4 regions of the Thalassotalea castellviae genome follow, and region 1 is predicted to be linked to each of the others. Evidence: predicted binding sites of a transcription regulator. Region 1 holds the regulator's gene; each other region holds the start of a gene.
The links. The regulator FNR, encoded in region 1, switches genes on or off when oxygen is low (the NO sensors DNR and NnrR bind a similar motif). The targets are predictions, from matches to a motif close to TTGATCTAGATCAA.
Positions count from the first base shown of each region.

Region 2: the regulator FNR is predicted to act here: its motif matches at 2,087-2,100, upstream of ccmA (cytochrome c biogenesis heme-transporting ATPase CcmA).
Region 3: the regulator FNR is predicted to act here: its motif matches at 2,015-2,028, upstream of ubiU (ubiquinone anaerobic biosynthesis protein UbiU).
Region 4: the regulator FNR is predicted to act here: its motif matches at 2,149-2,162, upstream of RM573_RS11575 (OmpW/AlkL family protein).

Region 1 is NZ_JAVRIF010000013.1:39,710-42,914, reverse strand. It holds gene RM573_RS16955 (M14 family metallopeptidase) at 1-741, shown strand, start outside; gene RM573_RS16950 (sulfite exporter TauE/SafE family protein) at 814-1,479, shown strand; gene fnr (fumarate/nitrate reduction transcriptional regulator Fnr) at 1,524-2,243, shown strand; gene uspE (universal stress protein UspE) at 2,433-3,205, shown strand, end outside.
Region 2 is NZ_JAVRIF010000002.1:484,716-487,920, reverse strand. It holds gene RM573_RS05885 (heme ABC transporter permease) at 1-628, opposite strand, end outside; gene ccmB (heme exporter protein CcmB) at 628-1,281, opposite strand; gene ccmA (cytochrome c biogenesis heme-transporting ATPase CcmA) at 1,365-2,006, opposite strand; gene RM573_RS05870 (heme lyase CcmF/NrfE family subunit) at 2,326-3,205, shown strand, end outside.
Region 3 is NZ_JAVRIF010000001.1:218,265-221,469, forward strand. It holds gene RM573_RS00965 (YchJ family protein) at 1-21, shown strand, start outside; gene RM573_RS00970 (U32 family peptidase) at 56-934, opposite strand; gene ubiU (ubiquinone anaerobic biosynthesis protein UbiU) at 959-1,954, opposite strand; gene ubiT (ubiquinone anaerobic biosynthesis accessory factor UbiT) at 2,147-2,674, shown strand; gene RM573_RS00985 (HD domain-containing phosphohydrolase) at 2,671-3,205, opposite strand, start outside.
Region 4 is NZ_JAVRIF010000006.1:652-3,856, forward strand. It holds gene RM573_RS11560 (gamma carbonic anhydrase family protein) at 1-210, shown strand, start outside; gene RM573_RS11565 (hypothetical protein) at 207-443, opposite strand; gene aroE (shikimate dehydrogenase) at 440-1,255, opposite strand; gene RM573_RS11575 (OmpW/AlkL family protein) at 1,379-2,080, opposite strand; gene RM573_RS11580 (diacylglycerol kinase) at 2,277-2,645, opposite strand; gene RM573_RS11585 (GGDEF domain-containing protein) at 2,758-3,205, shown strand, end outside.

The DNA.
Region 1 (3,205 bases):
CATGGAATTGATCTAAATCGCTGTTTTGGTATTTCACGAAATGATGGTTACTATGCTCGAGCTCGACTCATTGAAGAAGCCATTAGAGAAGTAACCCCTGAATTCGTCGTTGACTTACATAACTGTTCGGGTTCAAGTCCTGCTTTTGCTGTATCGCCGACGTTATCAATGAAAGAAATCGCGTTAACTTCATTTTTTTGCGATGCGGTAATTTTATCAGGCTTACAAATAGGCGCATTAACTGAACAAGCTTTTAGTTGTCCAACCATAACAATTGAGTGTGGAGGCAGTAATGACGAACAAGCGCATGAAGTCGCTTTTGAAGGAATACAAAACATCGCTGAATGTCCGCCAAACGTTAATTACCCACAAAAAAAATCCGTTGAGATAATTTGTAAACCCTTACGGTTAACGTTAAAAAACAATGTAGAACTAACCTATAGCCATCACTATGAAGGTGAATGTGGTGTGACGTTATTAGATAATATTGAGCAATTTAATTATGGTGGCGCTCATCAAGGTCAAATGCTAGGTTGGTTAGATTCAAAAGGGTTAAAAAATTTGCAATTATTAAATGAAGATCAAGAAAACGTTATCGACGAATTTTTCACTTTACGAGACAATCAATTAGTCTGTGCAACTCATTTGAGAATATTTAAAGCAACAACAAACAAGTTTATCGCCAAAAATGATTGTTTATTTTATGTCGTTAAACATTCTTTAGGAACCTTTGAAACGTGATAAATAGTTTTTACCTGTGATGAATAATGTTAACCTCCAGCCAAGATTGTCAGTGAAAGATATTGTCTTTGTATGGAATTAGATTTTCTATCAGCCTTCGTCATCGGTTTATTAGGTGGTGGTCATTGTATTGCGATGTGTGGAGGCATTACCACCATGCTTACGTCTGCATTACCGCAACAAATAAACAAAACCCCCTTTATATTAAGCTATAACGTAGGGCGAATATTTTCGTATTCTTTGATAGGTGCTATCGCAGGTTTAACCGGCTCACTCGCAATTAAACACTTAGGATTTCCTATTGTCACTTTAAAAATTATTGCCGGTATTTTTTTAATCTTGCTCGGATTATACATTGGTCAATGGTTATTATGGATATCAAAAGTTGAAGTAATTGGTAAACACCTTTGGCAACACTTATCGCCTTTAAGTAAAAAGATAATTCCGATAAAGAGTGTAAAGAAATCTTTCCTTTTAGGTACCTTATGGGGTTGGTTACCATGTGGTTTAGTTTATTCAACATTAACCTGGTCTTTAGCCAGCGGCAACGCAATAAAAGGAGGTTTGATCATGATGTTTTTTGGGCTTGGTACTTTACCTGCGTTATTGACGGTTTCATTTGGTTTTACTTTTATAAAGCTATTAATGCAAAATAATTATTTTAGAAAAACTATGGCGTTATTACTAATAAGTTATGGTATCTTGACGCTAAAATTTGCATATACACAAATGTTCTAATACCATACTCGAAGTGGATAATTAACTTAGATGTTAAGGAAAATATGTACAAGAATCAAAGCGCATCACAACAACATATTCATTGCCAAAATTGTAGCATCAGTGAACTTTGTCTACCGTATTCTCTTGATGAAAAAGAGTTAGAAACCCTTGATGAAATCATTGACCGGAAACGCCCTATCCATAAAGGTGAGCAGCTTTTTCAAGATGGTCAAACTATGCAGTCCTTATACGCTATACGCTCTGGCACTTTCAAAACGTTTACGGTAAACGAAAGTGGTGAAGAACAAATTACCGGCTTCCATTTAGCAGGAGATTTATTAGGGTTTGATGCCATAGCAGAGTCTGAACATCCGAGCTTTGCAAAAGCATTAGAAACTTCAATGGTTTGTGAAATCCCCTATAATACCTTAGATAATTTATCTAATCATATGCCAAAGCTTAAAAAGCAAATCCTTCGTATGATGAGCTCTGAAATTAAAAATGATCAAGAAATGTTAACTTTATTGAACCGTAAGAATGCTGAGCAGCGTCTTGCTACATTTTTATGTGCCTTAAGCGCCCGTTATCACGCTAGGGGATTATCAGCCACTGAGTTCAGGTTGACGATGACTCGCAGTGATATTGGCAATTATATCGGCTTAACGGTTGAAACAATTAGTCGCTTATTGAATCGATTCAATAAAAATGACTTAATTAAAGTTGATGGCAAGCTTATTACGATTTTAGACAGCGATAAGCTTGAAGATTGTGCTGCGCTATAGCAGCAGATCACTCTCCCACATACTTTTCCTTGCGTAAATATTTCTCAAACATCTGTAAAGTATTTGCTTGCTTAACTTTTCCTTCAATACGACCAATTTATTGATTTAAAACAATCTTCAACTATGTGTTATATAAGAATATAACTATACTGATAGTAAATCATTAACATGAGTTATTCTGGAGCGAATATGGAAAAGTATCATCAAATATTAGCAATCATAGATCCAACCACTGAAGATCAAAAAGCCTTAAAAAGAGCGATTGAATTAGCCAAACAAACTCAGGCCACCATCACAGCTTTCCTTTCGATATATGATTTTTCTTATGAGATGACTACCATGCTGTCAAACGATGAGCGTGAAGCTATGCGCAACTCGTTAATTAATGATCGTATTCAATGGTTGAATGAGTTAATTAACGTTTTACCACACGATAATATTGCAATAGATACTAAAGTAATTTGGCACAATAGACCTTTTGAACCCATTATTGAAGAAGTATTAAATAATGGCTATGACATAGTCATTAAAGGGACACATCAGCACGATAAATTAAAATCAGTCATATTCACGCCAACTGATTGGCATATCTTAAGAAAATGTCCCTGTCCTGTTTTATTAGTGAAAGATCATTTATGGCCGATGAATGGCAATATTGTCGCGGCACTCAATGTAGGCAGTGCTGAAGCAGAGCATCAATCTTTAAATGTAAAAATAACAGAAGAAGCGATCAATCTATCAAAATTGATCAAGGCAAATGTTCATTTGGTCAACTCTTTCCCTGGCACTCCCGTTAATATCGCAATTGAGATCCCTGAATTTAATGCAAACGAATACAACGAATCCATGTTAAGTCATCATATAGAAGCGATGGATGAGCATGCTCAACAGTTTGCAATCAGTAAAGAGCACACCCATGTGGAAGAAGGTTTACCAGAAGATATCATTGTCAGGCTGGCAGA
Region 2 (3,205 bases), on a different contig from region 1:
TAAAGCATACCAAAAATGGCCAATACATACTCGAAGACATAGAAGGTGCGCCTAATTTAGAAACCGTTGAACCTTGATGTAAGGTATTCCACCATTCTACTGAATATTTAATAATAGGGATGTTGACTACCCCAACCAGCGCTAAAATTCCCGCAGCTTTGCCTGAGAGTGTTTTATCTTCAAAAGCATTGTGCAGGGCTATGACACCTAAATATAAAAATAATAAAATAAGCTCTGATGTTAAGCGGGCATCCCAGATCCACCATGTGCCCCAAGTAGGACGGCCCCAAGCAGCGCCAGTGATTAGCGCAATGGCGGTAAATACAGCACCAACTGGGGCCATGGCCGCCGCAGAAGCATCGGCTAATTTAATTTGCCAAACAAGGCTTGATAATGCTGCTATTGCCATTGCGACATAAATACTCATCGAAAGAATGGCTGCAGGTACATGTAAATAAAAGATGCGAAAACTGTTACCTTGCTGATAATCCGCAGGGACAAATAAAAGTGCCCAACTCAAACCGATAAAAAGCAAAATAAACGTTAATTTAGAAAACCACGGAATTAATCGTCCGGCGAAGTGATAAGACACTTCTGGGTTAGCATAAGGATGAAGCCATTTCCACATTAGTTGGTACTCACTTTTAGTGCGGCGCTAACCGCAAAAGGGGATAATGTTATAGAACCTATTAATAGTGCGCCAATTATAGCAAGCTGTCCGCTATAGGGTAAGCTCATTGCCGCAGTATCAATAGCACTGGTCGCAAATATTAATACTGGAATATAAAGAGGGAGTACTAATAAACTCAGTAAAACGCCGCCTTTTTTAATGCCTACAGTAAGCGCAACACCAATAGCACCTAAAAAACTAAGAATCGGTGTTCCTAACAATAAGGTTAACAGTAAAGCTGAATAACTGTTTTCGTCTAAATGCAGCAATAAACCGAGCAAAGGAGCAATAAAAATAATCGGTAAGCCTGTTAAACACCAGTGGGCAATAACTTTGCCTAGCACAATGATAAATAAAGGATGGGGACTGAGTAGCATTTGTTCTAATGAGCCATCAAGAAAATCTGATTTAAACAATCGATCCAGTGATAATAGAGTAGATAATAATGCTGCCACCCAAATAATACCGGGGGCTATCTTAGCTAGTGTGTTCGATTCTGGTCCTATTCCTAAAGGAAATAAAGTAATAACAATAATAAAAAAGAGTAACGGGTTCAAAATGTCGTCTTTATGACGAAAAGCAATAGTTAAATCACGTTTAAAAATCAACATAAAAACCTCTTTATAGGAAATAGCGGCTTTTATTTCGATGGCGATGTCATTGCGTTTATTCATTTTTTTCTTCGATATTTCATTTAAAAGAAACGATATTCTAACGTGACTTTTTTATATAAATTTTGGTCAATCGATAAGTCTTGATGCGTCGTTAAAATAACACAACCGCCATTTTGGGCGTGATTAACCATTAATTCTTCGAGTTTTTTTACACCATTTTTATCAATTGCAGTAAACGGCTCATCTAATATCCAAACAGGCGCTTTACTTTGCCATAATTTTGCTAAAGCGATACGTCGATGTTGGCCTGCGCTTAAGTGAGCCGCGAGTGCATCTTCAAAACCAAGTAAATCAACTTGATCTAATGTTTTTTCGGCCGTTAATAGATCTAAACCACTTAAACTCAAAGAAAATTCAAGGTTTTCTTGTGCAGTCATTTCGCCTTTAATTCCGGCTAAATGTCCAATATAAAGTAAGTTTTGATTGTAAATTTCACGTTCATCACCAATTGCCATATCATTGAAAAATACTTGACCTTCATAAGGTTGAGAAAGTCCGGCGAGAATTCTGAGCAAGCTTGTTTTTCCTGCGCCATTCGGTCCTTCAACTTGAATAATATCACCAGCATTTATGGTTAAATTAAGGTGTTCAAATAGAATACGTTCTTCGCGTATGCACGTTAATTGATGAGCGTTAAGTAATGAAGGTGAGTGTGTTGGCATTTATTTAAATAATGATCTGATCTAATGGCGTTATCTTAACTTTAATTTGAATCATTTTAGAGAAAAATAATTTAAATGGCTTGATCTAGATCCTACTATAGATAATGAATTTATCATACCATTACTGCACTGATACCACTTTGAGCGTTTCAAGTAGTAATTTTGTAATAAGATGTCACTCTTTGATGAAGTTTACCTATAAACAGTGCTAACATTGCTGCAAATTTTTATCGACTTGAGAATAAATCCCTCAAGACGTATTTTGATACTGACGATCACCTTCATACGTGATCAGTACCGATAACATTCGGAGATTTATATGATTCCTGAGCTAGGCCACTTTGCCTTAATCATAGGTTTGGCATTTGCAATTTGTTTGAGCGTTTTTCCGCTTATTGGCGTTTATACTGGCCAAGCTAAATTGACCAGTTACGCTAAACCTTTAACATTTGGCATGTTTGCTTTCACCTCGATTAGTTTAATTATTTTAGCTTACTCGTTTGTTATCGACGATTTTTCTGTCAAGTATATTGCCAGCCACTCTAATTCATTGTTGCCTTATTATTTTAAAATAAGTGCGGTGTGGGGGGGACATGAAGGCTCTTTGTTATTGTGGGTTTTCGCGTTAACGGCTTGGACAATGGCGGTTGCTAAATATAGTAAAGGAATGGACGAAGCTTTTATTGCAAGAGTATTAGCCGTATTAGGAATGGTAGCCGTTGGGTTTATGTTATTCACCTTACTAACCTCAAATCCATTTGATCGATTATGGCCAGTGGTGCCAGCAGAAGGGCGGGATTTAAACCCTTTATTACAAGATGTTGGATTAATTATTCACCCACCCATGTTGTATTTTGGTTATGTAGGATTTGCCGTCAGCTTTGCTTTTGCGATTGCCGCCTTAATGGTAGGGAAGTTAGATGCTGCTTGGGCTCGCTGGGCTAGACCTTGGGTCATTGCCGCTTGGATATTTTTAACACTCGGTATTGCTTTAGGTAGCTGGTGGGCATATTACGAATTAGGCTGGGGCGGTTGGTGGTTTTGGGATCCGGTAGAAAATGCATCTTTTATGCCTTGGTTAGTTGGTACCGCATTAATTCATTCATTAGCAGTAACAGAAAAGCGAGGCACGTTTAGAAACTGGACCGTATTATTAGCCATTTTTGCTTTTAGTTTAAGTTTATTAGGGACATTTTTAG
Region 3 (3,205 bases), on a different contig from region 1:
TGCTGTGCTTTATTTGTTTAATAAATCCGCCTAATCACGGTTTAATCCGAGATTTTTAAACATTAGCCATCCCAGCAATTTTGTGCCAATAACCATTACATTCATTGTTTTTATCTAATGGAATATATTGCGGGTTGACCAATTGCCGCTTAAATTGGCTTAGTTTATTGAAGGCCTGTTCACTATCGGCACTTATTCGGACAATATCAACACCAATCGCTTGCATATTATTAACTTCGTTAACTAAGTTATATTGATCGCCGGACATGGTTTGAATGCCATTTAAAGTAAAAACTTGTTCACCTTCCTGACTCTTCATTTTTCTCCCTTGGGGATAATGAATGCAACAATATTGACAGTCATCTTTAGCTCGATTTTCTGATCGGGCTGTAAAACATCGGGCAGAATAAGCTAAAGGGAGGTAACCCCAAGAAAACACCTCACATTCAAATTGATTGCGAATCGAAGATTGCTCCGCTTTTTCTAATAAAGAACTGAGCCAGTCACTCGATAATTCAACAGGCATAACCCAGCGGAACATCCCTTGCCTAAGCAATACTTTTAACGTTGAAAGGTTGTAACAATTCATGGCTGGCCCTGCAACAAACGGTAGTTTATTTTCATGCAATATTTGTACGGCACTAAGATCATTGGCTTCAATTAAAAAATCACCATTCGTACAATATTTTTTTAGTGTTTGAATTTCAGCCGCGGATTCCAATAAAGTCATTGTTGATATAACCACTTGCTTTCCTGACTTTGCTACTTGTTTAGCTAATTCAAACCAGTCGTTTACGCGCAACTCTCGTCGTTTAGAACAAACGGTTTCACCTAAATAAATAATATCAGCCTCACTATTTATTGCTTGCTGATAGAATGTTTCAACTTGATCTTTAGGCCAAAAGAACAAACTGGCTCCGAGGGAAAACTTCATTATTAACTCTCTTTGTTTAATCGATTATTGCCATTGACGGTGATAAGCACCTAACGTGGTTTGTTTCCCTTCTGATAACTTTGCTAAAGAATCCATCCAACGACTTTCTACCTCAAATTTATCGGGAGATCGTTGATAACTATCTAATGCACTACGCCATGTTTTTGCTATCTGTTCAACATAAGCAGGGCTACGTTGTCGGCCCTCTATTTTGACCGAAACTACGCCCATTTTTGCTAGTTGAGGGATCAAGGCAAGGGTATTTAAACTGGTTGGCTCTTCTAGTGCATGATATACGTTTTCATTTACAGCAAATTTACCTTTACATAACGTAGGATATCCAGCCTTTTCATCCGGTTGATAACGGTCGATCAATACACCATTTAGCCGGCTTTCCAAACCTTTATCAGTTTCTTGCCAACGCACATATTTAGCTGGTGAACAAGCTCCAACGGTATTAGGAGATTCTCCTGTCATATAAGAAGATAAATAACACCGCCCTTCCGACATAATACATAAACTACCAAAAGCGAATACTTCTAACGGTACTGGAGTTTTAAGGGCTAATTGTCTGACTTGTTGCACAGATAATACTCGAGGTAACACCACACGACTTACTTCAAAGTTTTCATGATAAAATCGGATAGCTTCTATATTCGTTGTAGATGCTTGCACAGAAACGTGTCGCTCGATATCAGGGTATTTATTTGCTGCATAATCTAACACGCCTAAATCCGCAATGATTAAAGCATCGCACCCAATGGCAACGGCATCATCAACAGCTTTTCGCCAACGCATTTCACCTGCGGGATGTGCAAAAGTATTGATGGCTACGTGTAACTTTTTCTCTCGCTGATGAACATAGTCAACAGCTTTTAATAATTTACTTTCTGTGAAGTTTAATCCGGCAAAGTGTCTGGCATTAGTATCACCTTTCATACCAATATAAACCGCATCTGCGCCGTTATTTATTGCTGTTTTTAAGGCAGGAAAATTTCCCGCCGGACATAATAATTCCATACACGTCTTTTTTCAGTAGAATAACCAGCGGCAATTTAACGATTTTTCAATGATGAGGGTTTGACTTAAAACAAACTTTTCGGTTTTTATTTGTAGAACTTTTTCACTAAAAGTTGATCTGTAACAGATAACAATTGAACGCTATTGCTACCATAGCACCTACCAAAACTTTTATTTAAACAAGGGTCCGTTGTGAGGAATCTCATTCCATGTAGTCATTTCACAGCAAATTATGGCGCCAAATTATTAAACAATTTGCCCAGTATTTTAACACCGGTATTAACACGAATTCCTGACTCTGTTCATAAAGCATGTTTATTACCGATTTTACATTCTATTTTTTCTGACGCTATTAACGAGGGTGATTTTGACTTTTTACAAGGGAGCTGGTTAAACATTAACATCAATGATTTGGGGATTTCTTGGCTGTTAAGTTTTCAAAATGATCGCTTGATCATGGCACCAAAAAATAGCAAAAAAGCAGATGTCTGCTTTTTTGCAAATGGCGATGATTTATTATTGATAGCAGGTAGAAAAGAAGATCCTGATACCTTGTTTTTTCAACGACGTTTAAAAATCGAAGGCAACACAGAGTTAGGATTAGCAGTTAAAAACGTTATCGATGCACTAGATTTAGACCAACTACCCAGTATAGCCCATAACGTAGTAAGCCATTGTGCAAATATCATTGCCAAGCATCGAGTACAGAGTATTGATTAATCAGGAAAACGATTTCTTATTGACCAAAACTCATCGAAATTATTAATCATAATATCGACGAGTGCTGGCTGAAACTTTTTCCCTTTTTGTTCAATAATATAAGCTTTAATTTCTGACGCTGACCAAGGTTTATCATAGCTACGTTCTGATCCTAAAGCATCAAACACATCACCAATAGCGACAATACGTGCTTCAATAGGAATTGCTTCTCCCTGTAAACCTTCTGGGTAACCCGTTCCATCCCAATTTTCATGATGATAACGCGCTAATTTCGCCCCTACCATCGCGATACTGGCTTTTGATTTTGTCAATAATTGAGCGCCAGATTCACTATGGGTTTTCATAATATCCCATTCGTTTTCATCGAGCTTCCCTGCTTTATGCAAGATTTGCTCTGGGATGGTGATTTTACCTAGGTCATGTAATGGTGCGGCTAACTTAATAGCTTCAACGAGTTTTTCATCTAAACCAAACTTTTTAGCAATTAATTCACAAATTGATGAGACGCGCTGAACATGTAAACCGGTATCT
Region 4 (3,205 bases), on a different contig from region 1:
ATGGATGGTACTGTCGTTGAGGATGATGTTTTTATTGGTGCTGGAACCGTTGTTCCTCCAAATAAAGTACTACGCAGTGGTTATCTTTATGTCGGCAACCCAATGAAAGAAGCCCGATTACTTAAAGATAAAGAACTGGCATTTTTAAAACAATCTGCGGATAACTATGTTCATTTGAAAAATGAATACTTAGAAGAAGTCGAAAGTTAAGCTTTCATTTGTATATGAATCTCATCCCCCTCTGGTTCATTTTTTTCGAGCCAGAGTTCAGCTACTTCTTCTAAATCAAATTTAGTACAAGCATCTATATTATCTAAGCGTCCTAAAGAAAAAGAATGAAAATATAATGTAATACGTTGTCCTGACATGATGCCAGTAAAGCACCAAGCATTATGAGTTTTGTCAAACGTTAGGTCATCATTAAAGAGTATTGCTTGATTCATTTCGACATTTCCTCTCTCAATGAAGTTAAAACGGGTTGTGTATCCGGTTGAATATTTCGCCATATGGCGAAACTCACTGCAGCTTGACCCACTAACATGCCTAAACCATCTATTAGTTTTGCGGCATTTCGTAACTTTGCTACTTCTAAGAAAGGCGTTAATTCTATTCCGTAAGTCATGTCATAACAGGTTACATTAGATTGTATTACTTGTTCAGAGATAGGAAGTGCTTGCCCATTCAAGCCTGCCGAAGTTGCATTAATAATAACATCGAACTCATAGTTAGTTACTTTTTCGAAAGAACAACAGAAAATAGGCTTTGCGGGATATTGCTGAATAATTGCTTCGGCTTTCGAGACAGTCCGATTAGCAACAACGAGCTGTGTAGGTGATTGTTCTAATAAAGGCAGAATCACCCCTTTTGCAGCCCCACCGGCACCTAACAGTAATATTTTCTTATTCTTTAACGCTACATTATTTGCTAATAAATCATTAACCAAACCATCACCATCGGTTGTATCGCCCAAGATTTCGCCATTTATAAATGACAAGGTATTTACAGCACCAGCTAATTTTGCTCGTTCGGTTAATTTATCGCATAACGCCATCGCCTCTTCTTTAAAAGGAGAAGTAACATTCGCGCCTTTACCACCAATATTGATTAGTTGCTTTACTGCTTGAGAAAACTCACCTATCTCAACATATTCACTTTGATAATTTAAACGCTCTTGGGTTTGCTCAGCGAATTTTTGATGTATAAAGGGAGAACGAGATTGCTTAATAGGGTTTCCGAAAACGCGATATTGATCCATGACGGCTATTTAATAAAAAAGAATAATGGCAGAATATAACAATGATAAGGATAAAAACACAAAAAAGCAGGATTAACTGAATACTAAAGCCTGCTTTTTAGTTATGAGTTATAAGAATTTAACTTAAAATTTATAACCCAGCATTACTGAAAATACCATAGGGTCTACTTCTATATCCGCAGACCCTTTAATTGAATCGCCAATTTTAAAGTTAGCTTCCGTATTGATATCAATATATCGAACAGAGGCATTAACCTGCCACTTGTTGTTAAGTTGATAATCAGCACCTACTTGAGCAGAAAGACCAAAAGAGCCATCTAAGTCTAGATCATTAAAACCTAGTGACTTAGGTGTATCTTTGAATTTTTCGTCAAAAAAAATAGTGTAGTTAACACCAAGACCTATGTAAGGTTTAAAGTTTGAAGCGTTATCAAAATAATATAAAGCACTAACGGTTGGTGGTAAATGAGTCACTTCACCTAAAGTTACACCATCAACATTCGTTCCAAATATTTCTTCAGAAACCCCTTGAGGATCATAAATAGTAACATCATGGGTGAAAGGTGTTGCTGCTAATACTTCTACCGCCCAGTTGCGGTCATAAAAGTAAACGACATTTAAGCCAAGTTGCGTATTGTCATCAACAGCAATAGATAAAGGCGTATTGCCTCCTAATGCTTCAACATAAACACCCGCTTTATCACTATTTGGGTCAACCATAGTTAATCCACCACGAACAACGATATCACCTGCTTTATAATCACTTGCTAATGCTGAAAGTGAAAGAGTTGTTAATACGGCTAAAGTAATAATATTTTTTCTCATCTTAATATCCATAATAAAAGTAAGGTTTAGAATTAAGACGATTGTATAGAGTGTTTACTTTAAAAAATTTGACCTAGCGCAAACTTCGAGACTAATCTCATCTACATTCAACATATTAGCAACGCAATAGCTTAAATAAACAAAAAGCGTGTCATAATTTACAACAATGGAATGAATTTGAAAGAATTGACTAGCGTTATAGCAAAGTGAAAATTTTATAACCCCATACTAAAACAAAATATATTATCGCAACAAAAACAGCTGCAGAGCCTAAGTCTTTTGCACGACCACTTAATTCGTGATGTTCAAGACTAATTCTGTCGACTGCCGCTTCAATGCCAGAATTAAGTAATTCGGCAATCAAAATACCCAAAACTGAAGAGATCAATAAACAAAACTCGATAAAGTCATTGGCTAGATAAAAAGCGCTTGGCAATAAAATAATGAGCAAAAATACTTCTTGTCTAAAAGCTATTTCATATTGATATGCCGCTTTTAATCCCAAAAGACTGTGTTTAATCGCGGGAATAAAACGACCGAGATGCGTTTGTTGTTTAGATGACAAAATAAAACCTAACCTATTTAATAACAACTAAAAATAATGCAATCAAAATTAATTTACATCATAGCTGCTATACTAAAATTTAGATGAAATAACCAAGCAAGATAATATTAGAATGTTAGCAAGAAGTACACTACAGCAACGAATTCTTTGTGTGATGCCTTTACTTTCGGCAGCCGGAATACTGCCGTTAACGATTTATAGATTTATACAAGCAGAATGGGATATGGCACTGTTAGATTTAGCCATTTTCATCCTTATGTGTTTAATCGGTTATTTTGCTTACCATCAAAAACACGTAAGTACTCTTAAAATACTTTTTTGTCTCTTGGCGATTTTTGGTAGTTTATCCACCCTATATTTGAAAGGTGAAAGTCAGTTATTTTGGTGCTATCCAACCATCGCCTTACTTTTTTACTTCTTAACCGTACGCATAGCCGCAATCAGTAGCCTGCTAACATTAATAGGTATAGCGATACTTGCAGCGCCATTATTAACAAATTTAATGCTAGCTACATTTCTAATTACATTAATGATCACCGCCAGTTGCTCTTTAGCTTTTA